DNA from 2 places in the Butyrivibrio sp. WCD2001 genome. Region 2 is predicted to be linked to the other one. Evidence: riboswitches for the same ligand, from Rfam matches in the RefSeq annotation. Region 2 holds a riboswitch; the other holds the start of a gene.
The links. Region 2 has a riboswitch for FMN ahead of G630_RS20890 (ECF transporter S component). Riboswitches for the same ligand answer to the same signal wherever they lie in the genome.
Positions count from the first base shown of each region.

Region 1 (7,736 bases), on a different contig from region 2:
ATCGCTCTTTCAAGGATGTCATCGTCGATAAAAGGTCTTGCCCCGTCATGAATAAAAACAGCCTCTGTATCTTCAGAGGCCGCTTCAAGTCCAAGTCTTACACTGTGGTATCTCGTGCTTCCGCCCGCTACCACGGCTCTTATCTTGGAAAATCCTGCCGGCTCGATTATCTCTTCCTTTATGTGCTCTATATCCGCTTCGGGGAGCACCAGGATAATATCGTCTATAAAGCTTTTTTCAAATGCTTCAAGAGCATACAAAAGCAAGGGTTTTCCCTTTATTTCCATGTACTGCTTTCTTACATCGCTTTTCATTCTGCTGCCGCTTCCCGCAGCAAGGACTATCGCTGTTATTTTCATAATATATTCCCACCGCATAAACTATTCTTCACTTCATGATCTTCCGTGATATCTTCTTTCCCTGTTTCCAAGCGGAAGATTGGGTACGGCATTGAGATCCATGCCGCTCCTTACACCTTTGAGGTACTCGTAGTAACCAGCCGAGCCTATCATAGCTGCATTATCGGTACACAGAGTCGGTGATGGCCTATAGAAAGAATACCCGCGCTTTTCACATTCTTCCTCAAGTCTCTTTCTGAGGGAAGTATTTGAAGCAACGCCTCCGGCAATTGCAATCTTTTTGCATCCATATTCTGCCGCAGCTTCCATGGTATGCTCCGTGAGGACGTCAACAACTGCCTTCTGAAAAGATGCGGCGACATCGTTTCTGTTGACCTCTTCTCCCTTCATCTCTGCCTGATTAAGGTAATTCAAAACTGCAGACTTAAGTCCGCTGAAGCTGAAATCATAGGATTTTTCTGTGGTCTTTGCCCTGGGGAATGCAATGGCATCTGGATTTCCTTCCCTCGCCGCAGCGTCAACCTTCGGGCCTCCGGGGTATCCGAGTCCTATCGCCCTGGCAACTTTATCAAAGGCTTCTCCAGCAGCATCATCCCTTGTCTGACCGATGATATCATACTCGCCATAATCCTTCACATAGACAAGATGCGAGTGACCTCCGGATGCCACAAGGCACATGAAAGGCGGCTCCAAGGTCTTATCTTCTATATAATTCGCGCAGATGTGTCCTTCTATATGATGTACTCCGACAAGCGGTTTTCCTGTCACAAAGCTGAGAGCCTTGGCTTCGGATACTCCCACAAGAAGTGCACCTACAAGCCCGGGGCCGTATGTCACCGCGATAACATCTATATCTTCCAGTGTAAGCTTTGCCTCACTTAAGGCAGCTTTAACACATCCGTTTATTTTCTCGACATGCTTCCTTGAGGCAATCTCAGGAACCACGCCGCCGTAAACGGTATGTAACGCAATCTGCGAAGATATAATATTGGACAGAACCTCTCTGCCGTTTCTCACAACAGCCGCTGCCGTTTCGTCGCAGCTGCTCTCAATGGCAAGAATAGTGATATCCTTGCCTGTTGACCCCGCAGCCTTCTCATCTTCATTTTTAATTGACATAAAGATTACGCCGTCCTCTTCGGTACGGCGCATGATCTTTTCAGAATTCATATTATCCATAATTTACTGTTCCGTGTCCGTCGCTTCTGATACTGTCCAGCCCATGATTTTCCAAAGTCCGTTTGAATCCTTGCGCAGGACAAATAAATAATTGTATGGTGTTGTGTGTGTGCCGGTTCTAATGTGAAACTTGGCTACGACATTGGCAATTTCTTCGCCGTTATCTCTCTTCTCCTGAAGGTCTGAAGTAAGGACCTCATATTTGGGAATAGAACAATCATCCTTCTTTTTCTGTTCTACTTCGCTCTTTAGCCCCGAAGGCCAGCTCTGCTGAGCCTGCAAAAATTCAGAGTCAAAGATTCCCGAAAGAACCGAGGCCATTTTCTCAAACTCCTCATCCGTATAGCTCTCTTTGTACAGAACCTTCATGGTGTGTGCATAGAGATCCACTACTGTCGGCGGAGTCTTCGGGTAGCTCTTGGATAAATCTATAGTAGTGATCTTTTGAACCTCGGTGAGTTCCAGTTCTTCAGTCGTGGTATTAGTTCCTTTTCTGTTTCTGGTCAATATCACAAAAACAGATACCACTATCAGAGCAGCGAGAACCATTATAACAATTGCTTTAATAATGCCGTTTTTAGTAGACTCGTCCATAGTGCCTCCTCATAAAAAAGCAGAAATCTATTCGTTGTCTTCTTCAAACCGTAGCGTAGTAGTTCTGCCATCCTTTGCCGCAACCGTTTTTGAAAAAATCTCCTTCGCCTTCGGAAGGTATTCCTTGGGGTTAACCAGTGAAGGGCTGTAATGTGTAAGCCACATTTCCTTAACCTGCGCTTTTTTTGCAAGTTCAGCCGCTTCGTACATGGTCATATGCCTGTTTTCCTTGGCCTTTTGCAGCTTATCGGGCTCTCCGTACATGCCCTCGCATATGAAAAGATCGGAATTCATCGCTTTTTCCACTATGCCCGGTGTAGGTCTTGAATCCGTAACATAGGTCAGATGTATTCCTTTTCTCGCTTCTCCGAGCACCATATCAGGCGTAAAGGTCCGGCCATCCTCAGCCTGAATAATCTCACCCTTCTGGAGCGGATTCCAATATTTCTGCGGAATATCATTAGCCCTGGCCGCTTCAACATTGAATCGTCCGATCCGTTCAAGCTCCATGGAGTATCCGTAGCAGGTGATATTGTGATTAACTTTAAAGGCTTTAATCTTAAATTCCGGCATCCCCGGAAGTGTCAGTTCATCATTTATATCGGTAATCTCGTGATATTCTATAGGAAAAGGGAGTTCCGGAGCGATTGTTCTTAAAGCCTTAACCACTCGCTCAAGTCCTTTGGGCCCTACCATGAGAAGGGGCTCTGTTCTCTCTGCATTTCCCATGGTCAGAAGCATCCCGGGAAGTCCCGATATGTGATCCGCATGATAATGAGTAAAGCAGATCATATCAATCGGCTTTGGGCTCCAGCCGCTTTTTTTCAAAGCTATCTGCGTGCCCTCGCCACAATCTATCAATATACATTTTCCGTTATATCGCACCATAAGTGCAGTAAGGTATCTGTTGGGCAGCGGCATCATTCCGCCTGTTCCAAGTAGACATACATCAATCATTCGTATTATTTCTCTTCCAATAAATTATTGCATCATCCTTAGGGCTCTCGTAAAAGCCGGGCCTTGTTCCTTCATTAACAAATCCCAGTTTTTCATAGAGTCCTCTCGCCGCCTTGTTTTCGCCGCGTACTTCCAATGTAAAGCTCTCGCAGCCAATCGCTTTTCCGCGAAGGAGGAGCTTGGACAGCATTTCAAAAGCTATTCCCTTTCCTCTGCTGCTCTCGGAAACCGATACATTGGTTACTTCACCCTCGCCGGAAATGTTGCGAACTCCGCAAAGGCCAGCCACCTCTCCTGATACTTCAGCGACAAGGTAAACCGTATCATCGCGGGTAGCAGCTTCAAGAAGTTGTTTTTCGGTCCAGGCCTCCGCACCGAGGCAAGCCTTTTCAATTTCAGCAGCAGCTGTAATATCCTCAGCTTTTAGATCTCTTATATAAATAGGGCTGGTTATCCCGGATTTTCTGCCGTTTTTTTCGGAATCGGCCTTGGTCTCTTTTTTTCCTGCTGCTTTCTCCGCAGCCTCACGCTCCGCCTGTGATGCTCTCAAATACTCGGGTGAAAAACTGTCGGCATCCACCGTCTTCCCTTCTCTTAAGTATATTGTAGCAAGCGCAGCCAAAGCGGACGCCCTCTGCCTGTTCATATGGGCAGGTGCCAGAATGTAATTTACCTTGAGCAGCTCCTCAAGCTTATCTCTGTATACCGGGATTCCGTCGCCGAGAAGTATAACTGTTTTTCCTATATTATTGAGCTCCTCGGCAATATCATTTATCGACATTGCTGACTGAGCTTTTATCGTCTTCATAGAGAAAAAGATTTCCCGATGTTTCTCGTTTTCTTTTTCCGGAACAAATGTATAAACTCCGGTATATACCTGGTTACGCCTTGCATCCATCATGGGGCAGATCACATATTCACTGCCATAAAACTGATACGCCATCGCATCCAGCGTAGGTACTGCAACCATTGGCTTATTCATCGCTAGGCACAGGCCTTTTGCGGTAGCACATCCGATTCGAAGTCCCGTAAAAGATCCTGGTCCTGCCGAAACCGCAACTGCATCTATCGTATTAAAATCCAGTGATATTCTGTTTTTTATCTGTTCCATCATCGGGAGTAAAAGTTCGGAATGCGTGATTTTGTGCTGAATAGAAAACTCAGACAGCAGTCTGTCGTCCTCTGTAACGGCAACCGTGCAAACGAGTCCCGATGTATCCAGTGCCAATATTTTCATCTTTTATCTGTTATCTATCGTATCCAGCGTTATGCGGCGATAGTCCGTTCCTTTCTTAAGGTCTTTCTCTATGCGGATTTCCATATATTTTTCCGGAAGTATTTCTTCTATAAGATTGGCCCATTCTATAAAGCATAGTCCCTGTCCGTAAAAGTAGTCCTCGTAGCCTATTTCATCCATCTCACTGACGTCACCGATTCTGTAAACATCAAAATGGTAAAAGGGAATTCTTCCCTCGTCATACACCTGAAGGATTGTGAAAGTAGGACTGTTAACCGGTCCCTCTATTCCTAAACCGGCCGCAACTCCCTGTGTTAATACGGTTTTACCCACGCCAAGATCCCCGATCAGGGTATAAACTGATCCGGGTTCAGCGGTCTCTCCTATACGCTTTCCGAATGCGAAGGTCTCCTCCGCGGAATATGTTTCTAAAATTGTACTCATATAATCAGAATATTCCAGCGTCACAAAAAAAGCAAGTCACAGCAAAAAAGGTATTGACGACAGTTTTAGCTGTTATATAATGATTCTTGATAAAAATAATCTTCGGGGCAGGGTGTAATTCCCTACCGGCGGTGACTGATTTTCAGAAGTCCGCGAACCGCTACGGCGGCCGATTTGGTGAAATTCCAAAACCGACAGTATAGTCTGGATGATAGAAGATGGCGTTTTTTATTTTCAAAACATCAAATCGCACATTATCTAGTCATTATCCTCCCCGATAAAATCAGGAGGAAAAACACCATGAACAACAACTTATTTACTTCCGTAATGGAAAACACGATGATTGTAGCAGTCTTTATACTGCTGATTGTGACTATGTTTGTCGCTGCCAGAATTGCAGAGACCTACGTTGCAAAGAAAAACGGGGACGCAAATCCGGGGATGACCACAAGAAAAATGGTTATAATCGGCATATTCTCAGCAATATCTGCTGTTCTTATGCTTTTTGAGATTCCGATGCCATTCGCACCGAGCTTTTACAAGCTTGATCTTTCAGATTTACCCGCAGTAATCGGCGGATTTGCATTTGGTCCCATGACCGGAGTTATGATTGAGTTTATTAAGATCCTTCTTAATCTTATTCTTAACGGAACTCAGACAGCTTTCATCGGAGAGCTTGCAAACTTTATCGTTGGATGCAGCTATGTACTTCCCGCTTCCATCATTTATATTTTCAAGAAGAACCGTCAGATTGCCATGATCTCCTGCCTTACAGCAACCATGATCATCACTCTCGTCGGAAGCTCACTCAACGCATTCTATCTGCTTCCTGCTTTTGCAAAGCTTTACGGAATGCCATTGGATGCTCTTATCGGAATGGGGACAGCAATCAATCCCGCAATAAACAATATGTTTACCTTCATCCTTTTTGCTGTAGCTCCCATCAATCTCTTAAAGGGTTCCGTAATCAGTGGGATCACTCTTCTTGTATACAAGAAGCTCAGCCCTGTGATCAAAAACGCTTCTCTTACAGCATCCGAAAAGCGTGCTGCTGAATCGGAAATCTAAATAGAATATATTTTTATATATTGTTTATCATTTTTTTATAGCATGAAAATAGCGCCTTTATTGACTTTTAGCCGAGTGAACCATAAGATTAATTTGTATCTTTGTTCACTAAAAAATGTCAATGAGGCGCTTTCTTGATGAAACGGTTGATTACTAAAAAACTAGTTCCCGGCATGGTTTTGTCGGACAACGTATACGCACATGATAACAACCAGCTTGTATTGCCCAAGGGAACTGTTTTGGATAATCAGGCTATAACAAAGCTGTCCTTCTATTCTATTTTGAACGTTCTGGTGGAGGATCCTCCGGAAAACCTTATGCCGGCTAATGACCACAAGGAATCCTATGCCTCGAGGCTTCGTCAGACTGCAGAATTCAAGGAGTTCAAGAGAGATTTTGAGAACTGTGCGTCCAAATTTAAAGCCGGTATTGAAGTCCTCATAAACGATAAAGAGCACTTTGATGTGGACTCCATGATATCGCCCATATATGATCTCGTCCACAAGGGAAACAGTTCCTCTAATCTTTTTGATATGCTGCATAGCCTGCGATCTTATGATGATGCCACTTATGTTCACTGCATTAGTGTTGCTATGATATGCAATATCCTGGGGCAATGGCTTAAGATGAGCGATGACGATATTCTGATTCTCACTGAAGCAGGACTACTTCATGATATTGGTAAGCTCCTTATTCCCAACGAAATCATTACCAAGCCCGCAGATCTTACTACAGCTGAGTATACCGTAGTGCAGACGCATCCGGCCCAGGGTTATGTTATTTTAACTGACCTCAATCTTAGCGACCATGTAAAAAATGCAGCCCTCATGCACCACGAGCGCTGCGACGGAACCGGTTATCCCGCTCATCTCAAGGGTCCTCAGATTGATTTCTTTGCAAAATGTGTATCAATAGCTGATGTATATGATGCGATGACATCGGCCAGAGTTTACAGAGATCCTCTGTGTCCTTTCATCGCAATCGAAATGTTTGAATCTGAAGGTCTGCAGAAATATGATACAAATGCCATTATGACCTTCCTGCAGAATATAGTTAACACCTATCTTCTTAACAGGGTACGTTTAAATGACGGCCGTGAAGGCGAGATAATCTTTATAAACAGAGATCACCTATCAAGACCGACTATCAAAATTGATGAAGAATATCTTGATCTGACGATGCATCCCGAGCTATACATCGAAGAAATATTATAGTATCGATAAAAAACCACCATATGAACTCTCTCGAAAATTCATATGGTGGTTTTATTATGCAAATTTTAATTTGAACTTCTGAAGTTCTCTTTCAGTATCTACCTTCTGTATCTGAGCACCAAGCTCTCTTAACTTTTCATCAAAGTCTTCATAGCCACGCTCTATATATCTTATATCCTCAACAGTGGTAAATCCATCGGCGGTAAGTCCGGCAATTACAAGAGCTGCACCAGCTCGAAGATCAGGAGCCGCTACTTCTGCGCCCGTATACTGATCAACACCCTCTATGATGGCTGTACTGCCTTCTACCTTGATATTAGCTCCCATTCTGGTGAGCTCATCCACATATTTGAATCTGTTCTCAAAAAGCGACTCCGTAACAAGACTGATACCACTTGCAAGACCGAGCACCACGGTTATCTGTGGCTGCATGTCCGTGGGATATCCCGGATAAGGCAGAGTCTTAACATGAGCATTCTTCATACGCTTTGTTGCTACAACTCTTACAGCATCGTCAGATTCAAGCACCTGACATCCCATCTCAATAAGTTTTGCGCTGATAGACTCCAAGTGCTTGGGGATTACATTTTTAATGGTTATATCGCCTTTAGTTGCAGCCGCTGCCATCATAAATGTTCCCGCCTCTATCTGATCGGGAATAATGGTATATTCTGTGCCATGGAG
Region 1 covers NZ_AUJZ01000007.1:1,097-8,832, forward strand. Annotated here, with positions in the region: gene ispD (2-C-methyl-D-erythritol 4-phosphate cytidylyltransferase) at 1-359, opposite strand, end outside; gene tsaD (tRNA (adenosine(37)-N6)-threonylcarbamoyltransferase complex transferase subunit TsaD) at 393-1,478, opposite strand; gene G630_RS0107825 (DUF6715 family protein) at 1,542-2,132, opposite strand; gene G630_RS0107830 (ribonuclease Z) at 2,160-3,089, opposite strand; gene G630_RS24160 (bifunctional tRNA (adenosine(37)-N6)-threonylcarbamoyltransferase complex dimerization subunit type 1 TsaB/ribosomal protein alanine acetyltransferase RimI) at 3,082-4,326, opposite strand; gene tsaE (tRNA (adenosine(37)-N6)-threonylcarbamoyltransferase complex ATPase subunit type 1 TsaE) at 4,330-4,770, opposite strand; FMN riboswitch at 4,865-4,994, shown strand; gene G630_RS0107845 (ECF transporter S component) at 5,071-5,838, shown strand; gene G630_RS0107850 (HD-GYP domain-containing protein) at 5,976-7,052, shown strand; gene G630_RS0107855 (UDP-N-acetylglucosamine 1-carboxyvinyltransferase) at 7,107-7,736, opposite strand, start outside.
Region 1: linked by a shared signal. The riboswitch ahead of G630_RS0107845 (ECF transporter S component) and the one ahead of G630_RS20890 (ECF transporter S component) in region 2 are both predicted to bind FMN.

Region 2 (7,736 bases):
GCATTTACTACTCAGATGGCCAGAAAGGCGAGGTGAGCACCCGCAAGGTTAAGGTGGTTGATACCACCGGTGCGGGAGACAGCTTCGTAGCCGGTTTTACCTATGGACTCATGAACAATATGAGCATAGATGATGCCTGCAAAAAAGGTAATGAAGTTGCGGCGAAGATTATTGGAAAAACAGGAACACAGGCATAATCATGCCATAATCTCGTCCACCCACTTTTTATATTCCTCTTCGGGTGTATCCGGAGTGAATCGTTTTCCGTTTATAACCATTGCACCTTTAGCCATTTTTTGAAGGTTCTTTACTGTATCGCCAAGATTACTGCCGCCTGAGGTGCAGAAAGGTACAATAATGATTCCCGAAAAATCATAGCTCTCAAGGAAGGTGTCTATGATGGAGGGCTCACGGTACCACCATATCGGGAATCCCAGGAAAACATGATTGTAACCTGATATATTTCCGATTTTGATGCTTATGGCAGGCCTGCAGGTGGCATCATTCATTTCGACAGAACTGCGGCTTTTGCTGTTCTGCCAGTCAAGATCTTCAGAGGTATAAGGTGTCACAGGTACAATTTCAAAAAGGTCTGCATTCGCTACTTTTGCAATTTTTTCGGCAACTTTCCCGGTTACACCGCTGGCACTGAAATATGCTACCAATGTTTTACTCATAGTATGTCCTCCTTAGATTGTTTAGAAATCTTCCAATTACAATTTTCTCACATCACAAATCTTATTTCATCATAAAGTAAAAAAGTTCATTCAACTTTAAGAATTAGTCATCTTTGCTTCCCATGGTTGACACAAACAGCTCATCGGTGCTGTTTTCAAGGTCCTGTCTTATTATTTTCCTGTACTCCCTTGGAGACATGTGCAGTTTCTCCGTAAATACTCTGTTGAAGGTTCGCTGGCTCTCGAAGCCGGCGTTTTCATATACTTCGGTTATCGTCTGGTCGGTGTAGCGAAGCAGACTCTGCGCATAGATGAATCTGGTTTCGTTTAGATATCTGTTGAAGTTGGTGTGGAAGGTTCCGGAAAAAACTCTCGACAGGGCAAACGGGCTGACATAGAGATCCTTCGCCATGCTTGTAAGGGATATCTCTTTTGTGAAATTGCTGGCTATATAAGAAACGGTTCTGTAGATAAGGTCGCCGTTTCCCTTTTCATCGCGCTCTGTAAGCTTTAAAACTGGAAGAGACCTAAGCAGAATAATACTGATGTAGGACTGGTAAAGCACCTTGCTTGAAGCATCTATGTCACGCCCTTTTTCCTTGTTTTTTGCGATTTCTTCGTACAAAGCATTGAAGGCAAACTGAATCTCTTTGTGTATATTACTGCTTTTGATCACCGGGCAGACCGGGACCTTTTTCAGCAGAGTGTCCGAGATTGATCCCGCGTAGGAAGGCGATGCAATAAGGTACAGTCCGGTGCCTTTTTCCGTATCAAATACCTGGGTGTGCTGGATCTGACCGGGGAAAATTACAGCCATATCGCCCTTTTCCATGTGGTAGAGCTCCTGGCCCACGCCGATCTCCATAGTGCCCTTTGAAATGTAGATGAATTCTATGAATCCGTGGAGGTGCGGCGGAGTGTGAATATTGGCTCTTTTATATATCTCTATATCATCCTCAAATGACTCGAATAATGGCTTCATTGCGCTCCTTCTCTGAAAAACACCGTTTCTTTTAGTATAACCTGTCTGATAACAAATGCAAGATTTGGCTACTTTTATTCATGTTATGACGCGATTAATATTTTTCTCCGAGGTATTATAATCACGTAATATGAAATTGACCGATACGGAAGGCATAGTAATAACGCCGGAAAGGAATTATGATTATGAAGAGAATCGTTGATTTTTATAAAAAAGCATGGAAAGAGTATGTTGAATATTTTGGCAAGTACAACATGTACGTTTACAGATAACACCAAGTAAAACCTTTTCAAAATTATAAAAGAAGGCTGTGCATTAAATTAGTGCACAGCCTTCTTTATTGCCATTTGAAGTACGGAATTAAGTATAAAGTTTTTCTAAAGTTAGTAGACTATACGAATCAGCATTTATACAATATAAATGTAGGGTTCATGTGGTTTTTCATATGATGAAAAGGACAAATGGTGGATATGGAAAATACTCAGAAGCTTAACGAAATGAAGAAAAAAAGTCTGGTAAAAATGTTCATAATTGTTTTTGCCTTATTTGCACTGGGAACGATCCTGGTAAACGGGACTATGACATATATTGCGCAGACAGAATCCTATCACAGTGAGTGTGTCTCGGATTTGCGTAGGATAACGACACATCTGGTAAATCAGATACAAAGTGAAGGCGATGAGTTCATATATCTGAAAGCCTGGTTTCAGGAACATCCTGATCTGGTGCAGGTTCCGGTGGATTTCAAAAGTGATCTTCCGGTCAGTAAGAGTGCTTTTGATGATTATATTCTTGAAAATTATCCGGGAAAAGATTACGGGACAACGCTTTTCTTTAATGACCTTGATCTTGAAGGACAGCGGTTATATGTCAACTACGCCTTTGAACGATGGTTTACTCTTTTTTTTGAGGCGACGGACAGTTTTGATCTGATGTATACATATTTCATCTATCCTGAGAGTGAAAATGATCTGAAGATGAACTATATGTTTGATCCTACGATGGAAACGAAAACAGCGCCAGATGGACGTGAAATTCTAAAGCTTGGGGAAGTTGTTTACGAGGATCCGGAGATACATCAAACCATGTGGGATACCTGGTTTACAGGAAGAGCTCAGAACGGCTTTGATATCATGAATAACGAATTCGGCCAACAGTATAATTATTGTGCTCCGGTGGTTATAAATGGTGAAAAGGTCGGACTTCTATGCTCTGAAATAAGTGTGGCGGTTGTTAATTCCGAGATCATGAAAAATGTGATCATCCAGGGACTGGTTTCAGCGGTTGTGCTTATCATATTTACAGCTATTCTTTACCTGCTCCTTAGTAAAAATGTTTTGCATCGTATCATCGGCATTGAGCGCGAGGTAAGAGAGTACTCCGAAAAGAAAGATCCGGAGATAGCAAAGGATATTCTGTCTCATGTGAAAATCATGGATGAGATTGGTATGCTTGCAAAGAGCTTTGGAGAGATGATTACGGAACTTGAAGATTACATGGTTAATCTTCAGAAGGTCACCGCGGAAAAAGAGAGAATTGATGCGGATTTGAGCATTGCAAGTCAGATCCAGGCGGATATGCTTCCCAAGATTTTTCCTCCGTTCCCCGACAGAAAAGAGCTTGATATTTATGCGACCATGACACCTGCGAAAGAGGTAGGCGGTGATTTCTACGACTTTTTCCTGGTGGATGAAAATCATATTGCTCTTGTAATTGCAGATGTTTCCGGAAAAGGTGTCCCGGCATCACTTTTCATGGTTATTGCAAAGACACTTATAAAGAACCGCCTCCAGATGGGAGAAGAGCCGGGCGAGGCACTATATAATGTTAATAATCAGCTTTGCGAGGGAAATGACGCTGAGCTCTTCGTAACAGTATGGGCAGTGGTTATTGATCTTACTACAGGTGATGCGCTCGAGGCCAACGCAGGTCATGAGTATCCGGCGTTTAGGAGAGGCAATGGTTCCTACGAACTCATAAAGACAAAACATTCACCGGCTGTTGCCACTATGGAAGGACTTAAATTCCGTCAGAGCGAGTTCCATCTCGATCCCGGAGACAGGCTGTTTGTCTACACGGATGGGGTTACGGAAGCAACGGATGCCAATCTGGAACTGTTCGGAGAGCAGAGGCTTATTGATGCGCTGAACCGAAATCCGGATGCGTCACCGACAGAGCTTTTGCCGGCGGTTAAAAAGGAGATTGATGAATTTGTAGGAGAAGCACCGCAGTTTGACGACATTACGATGCTGAGCTTCATCTATAGAGGAAAAGCCTGAAAAGCGCTGTTTTTCCTATTGACGATACATAGGTGTTTTGATAAGGTATAAAAAGAAAATCGAATAATTCTTCGGGGCAGGGTGTAATTCCCGACCGGCGGTGACAGTCCGCGACTCGCGAAAGCGACTGATTTGGTGAAATTCCAAAACCGACAGTAAAGTCTGGATGGTAGAAGTAATGCATTATAATAGCTGTTATTTTGCTGTTTTATTGTGCGCGTATTAAGGCGAAGCCCCCATGCAGGTTTCGCCTTTTTTGTTTCACGATTTTTCTTCGTGATTCAGGCGCATAAAAATGCGGATATGGCTGTTATTCCTCGGGAATCCTTCGGTTCAAAAATCTAAAGAACACGGGGAGGAACAATCAAATGTTCAAAAACAAATTCACAACAAAGCAAATCGTATTAACAGGAATGCTCGCAGCACTTGCAGGCGTACTCATGTCACTGGAGATCTCGGTGCCGATGATGCCGCCGTTCTATAAGTTTGACTTTAGCGACGTGCCTGCAATCATCGCTCTTTTCCTTATGGGACCTGCGGAAGGCGCACTGGTTGAGATCATCAAGCTTGTAGTAAAGCTACTTCTCACGGGAACTAACTCAATGTATGTCGGAGAGCTTGTAAACCTTATGGCCATCATTCTTTTCATAATTCCCACCTGGATTGTTTATAAGAAGATGGGACAGACAAGAAAGGCCGCTATGGTAGCACTTATAGTCAGTGTTGTTATAAGAACCGGTGCAGCATGCTTCTTAAATGCCTGCATTTCACTTCCTTTATATGCAAAAGCGATGGGAGTATCTCTTGATGATGTCGTAAAAATGGTCGGTGGAGTAAATGCAAGAATCCAGAACCTTCAGACATTTATCATCTATGCGACAATACCTTTCAATGTAGTAAAACTGGCAATCAACAGTCTCATAGGCTACGCAGTATATGACAGACTTCTCGCAGCTGTTCCTTCAGCAAGGGGACTCAGATCAGATAATGAACAGGTGCAGGAGGCAGCTTGATGATACAGGAATACCAAAATCTTTCAAGGCTGCAGATGGAGCAGGTGGATAAAGAAAAGACTCTCGTAGTGGTACCGCTCGGCGCACTGGAACAGCATGGAAACCAGGCGCCTCTTGGCACCGATACGATCATTGCGGATGAGATGAAAAAGAGAATAATGGGGAAGCTCTCTTTGGATAAAAGCGATGAAGTCCTTTCGGGATCGGTTCTTTTCTTTCCGACAATTCCTGTGGGATACAGTGTTGAACACCTTTCTTTTTGCGGTTCGATATCTTTCAAACCGCAGACTTACTACAGTGTTTTGTATGACATAGCAGAGTGCCTGACAAGGCATGGCTTTAAGCATATAGCTCTTCTCATCTGCCACGGAGGGAACCGCGCAACAGCAGAGATAGTCAGTCGTCAGATAAGGCGTGATCTTGGGATATATGTCTACTTGATTTCATCGGGTTCTTTCTCGGATCCGGAAGTAAAGAAGACAATAACTCCGGGAAATGAAGCCGATTTTCACGGAGGAGAAATGGAAACCGCCATGGTGATGGCAAGGGATGAGAGCCTTGTGGACCTTACGACTTCAAGCACGGGGCATTATTCAATCTCGGAAAAAGGTGCAAAGCTTGCATTTTTCGGAAGCACATCTCTTCCCTGGATGGGGGAGGACTTCATCACCGATGAAGGAAAGCCTATCGGTATAGGCGGAGATCCCAGCGGTGCGACAGCCCAAAAAGGTGAGATCATTCTTGAGGTTAGTGCGAGGGATGCCGCAAACGGAATAAAGGAAATAATGAAATTTATGGTGACCTGCTGAAAAAACAAACCTCTTCTAAGTGGTCAGAGGGCAAAGGATTTGATAAAATAATCATTGTAGTTTCTAATGACTTGCAAAGGGGGATATGAAAAATGGCCAGACAAAGCAGTGTTAAGAGAGCACTTGAAGCAACCGGAAGTTTTGCCACTGCTCAGAAAAACATCGTCGTTCAGTATCAAAACAGTGACCGCACTACCGATGACATTTTAAAGAAAATCAAAGAGGATGCGCTTTCTCATGGAGTATCGGAAGCGGATTTTCAGAAAATCGATGTCTATATAAAGCCTGAGGAGCACAAGGTTTTCTATGTTGTTAACGGTAATGTAAACGGCTGCGTTGATTTCTGAGGGAGGGGATGAAAAATGTCTACTATATTCGTGGTTGCCAACCAGAAGGGCGGCATCGGTAAAAGTACTACTGCAACCAATCTTGCGGGAATTCTTGGAAGAAAAGCAAAGACACTTTTGATAGACGCTGATCCTCAGTGCAACAGCACAAGCACCTATGATGCCAAGATTGAGGACGTCGCTACGCTTTATGATGTAATAATCGACTCTGATAAATTGCCGATTGCGGAAGCTATCCAGCATACAGAAAACGGCGATATTGTAGCATCTGACCCTCTTCTTGTAAAAGCGGAGAAGATGCTTGACGGTGACCTTGAAGGCTTCTATCGCCTTAAGGATGCACTGGACGAGCTCGATGGATATGAGTACATCGTTATTGATACAGCGCCATCACTTAATATCATCCTTTATAACTGCCTTATTGCAGCTGATAAAGTGATAATCCCTGTTACTGCGGACTCCTATGCGATGCAGGGAATCAGTCAGTTATACGACACGATCATGTCTGTGAAAAAGAGACAGAACAGAAATCTTTCCATCGCCGGACTTCTTCTTGTCAGATATTCGGGGAGATCCAACCTTGAGAAGGGAACCCGTGACAATATAGAAAAGACAGCAAAGAAGATGGATACGAAGCTCTTTAAAACAGTTATCCGTGAATGTATAAAGACAAAGGAAGCTCAGGAAGCCAAGAGACTTTTGATAGACTATGCTCCCAAGTGCAACACCTGCCTTGATTATATCGACTTTACCGCGGAGCTTCTGAAAAAATCACGGAAATAATCGCAATAATTGGCATGATAAAAACAATATTGTTTTAGAGTGCGGGAGCCTTATATGCTACATTAAAAATGCAGCATATAAGGCTTTTTATTTTGTTAATAATTCTATTTTTTTTAGGGAACAGGGAGAATCAGGGTATGAGCAGAGAAAAAATAATCGTAAAAAAAGATAACAGGATGGAATTCAATAATAACGTGGATTACTGCGTCGGCACGGGAAGGCTCGGGCTTGCACTTACAGAGGAATACCTCAAAGAGCTTGAATTTGTGCAGGAGATGATCGGCTTTTCCTACATCAGAGGTCACGGCCTTTTCTCTGATGATGTGGCTATCTACAATGAGTACGAAGAGGACGGCGAGACAAAAGTAGAGTACAACTACACTTATATAGACAGGATTTTTGACAGCTTTTTGCGACTTGGCATCAGGCCTTATCTTGAGCTTGGATTCATGCCCGGCCAGCTTGCCAGCGGAACCCAGACGATCTTTTACTGGAAGGGGAATACCACTCCACCCAAGGATTACAAAAAGTGGACAGATATGGTTATTGCTCTTCTGTCACACCTCAAAAAGCGCTACGGAGAAGAAACTGTGACATGGCCTATTGAGGTGTGGAATGAGCCCAATCTGCCGGGCTTTTGGTACAAGGCTGACATGCAGGAATATTTCAAATTGTTCAAGGAGACTTTTCTTGCAATTAAGAACTATGACTCAAGATATAAGGTCGGAGGGCCTGCCATCTGCGGCGTAAGGGATGCGGAGTGGATAGAGGCTTTCCTTGAGTTTTGCAAAAAGGAGTGCATAAAACCCGACAGGATTACCAGACATCATTACACTGTGGAATTCC
Region 2 covers NZ_AUJZ01000005.1:178,456-186,191, forward strand. Annotated here, with positions in the region: gene G630_RS20880 (carbohydrate kinase family protein) at 1-197, shown strand, start outside; gene G630_RS0105645 (flavodoxin) at 198-677, opposite strand; gene G630_RS0105650 (AraC family transcriptional regulator) at 781-1,659, opposite strand; gene G630_RS23405 (SpoIIE family protein phosphatase) at 2,157-3,938, shown strand; FMN riboswitch at 4,002-4,120, shown strand; gene G630_RS20890 (ECF transporter S component) at 4,307-4,951, shown strand; gene G630_RS0105670 (creatininase family protein) at 4,951-5,760, shown strand; gene G630_RS0105675 (DUF6465 family protein) at 5,853-6,107, shown strand; gene G630_RS0105680 (ParA family protein) at 6,123-6,890, shown strand; gene G630_RS0105685 (GH39 family glycosyl hydrolase) at 7,028-7,736, shown strand, end outside.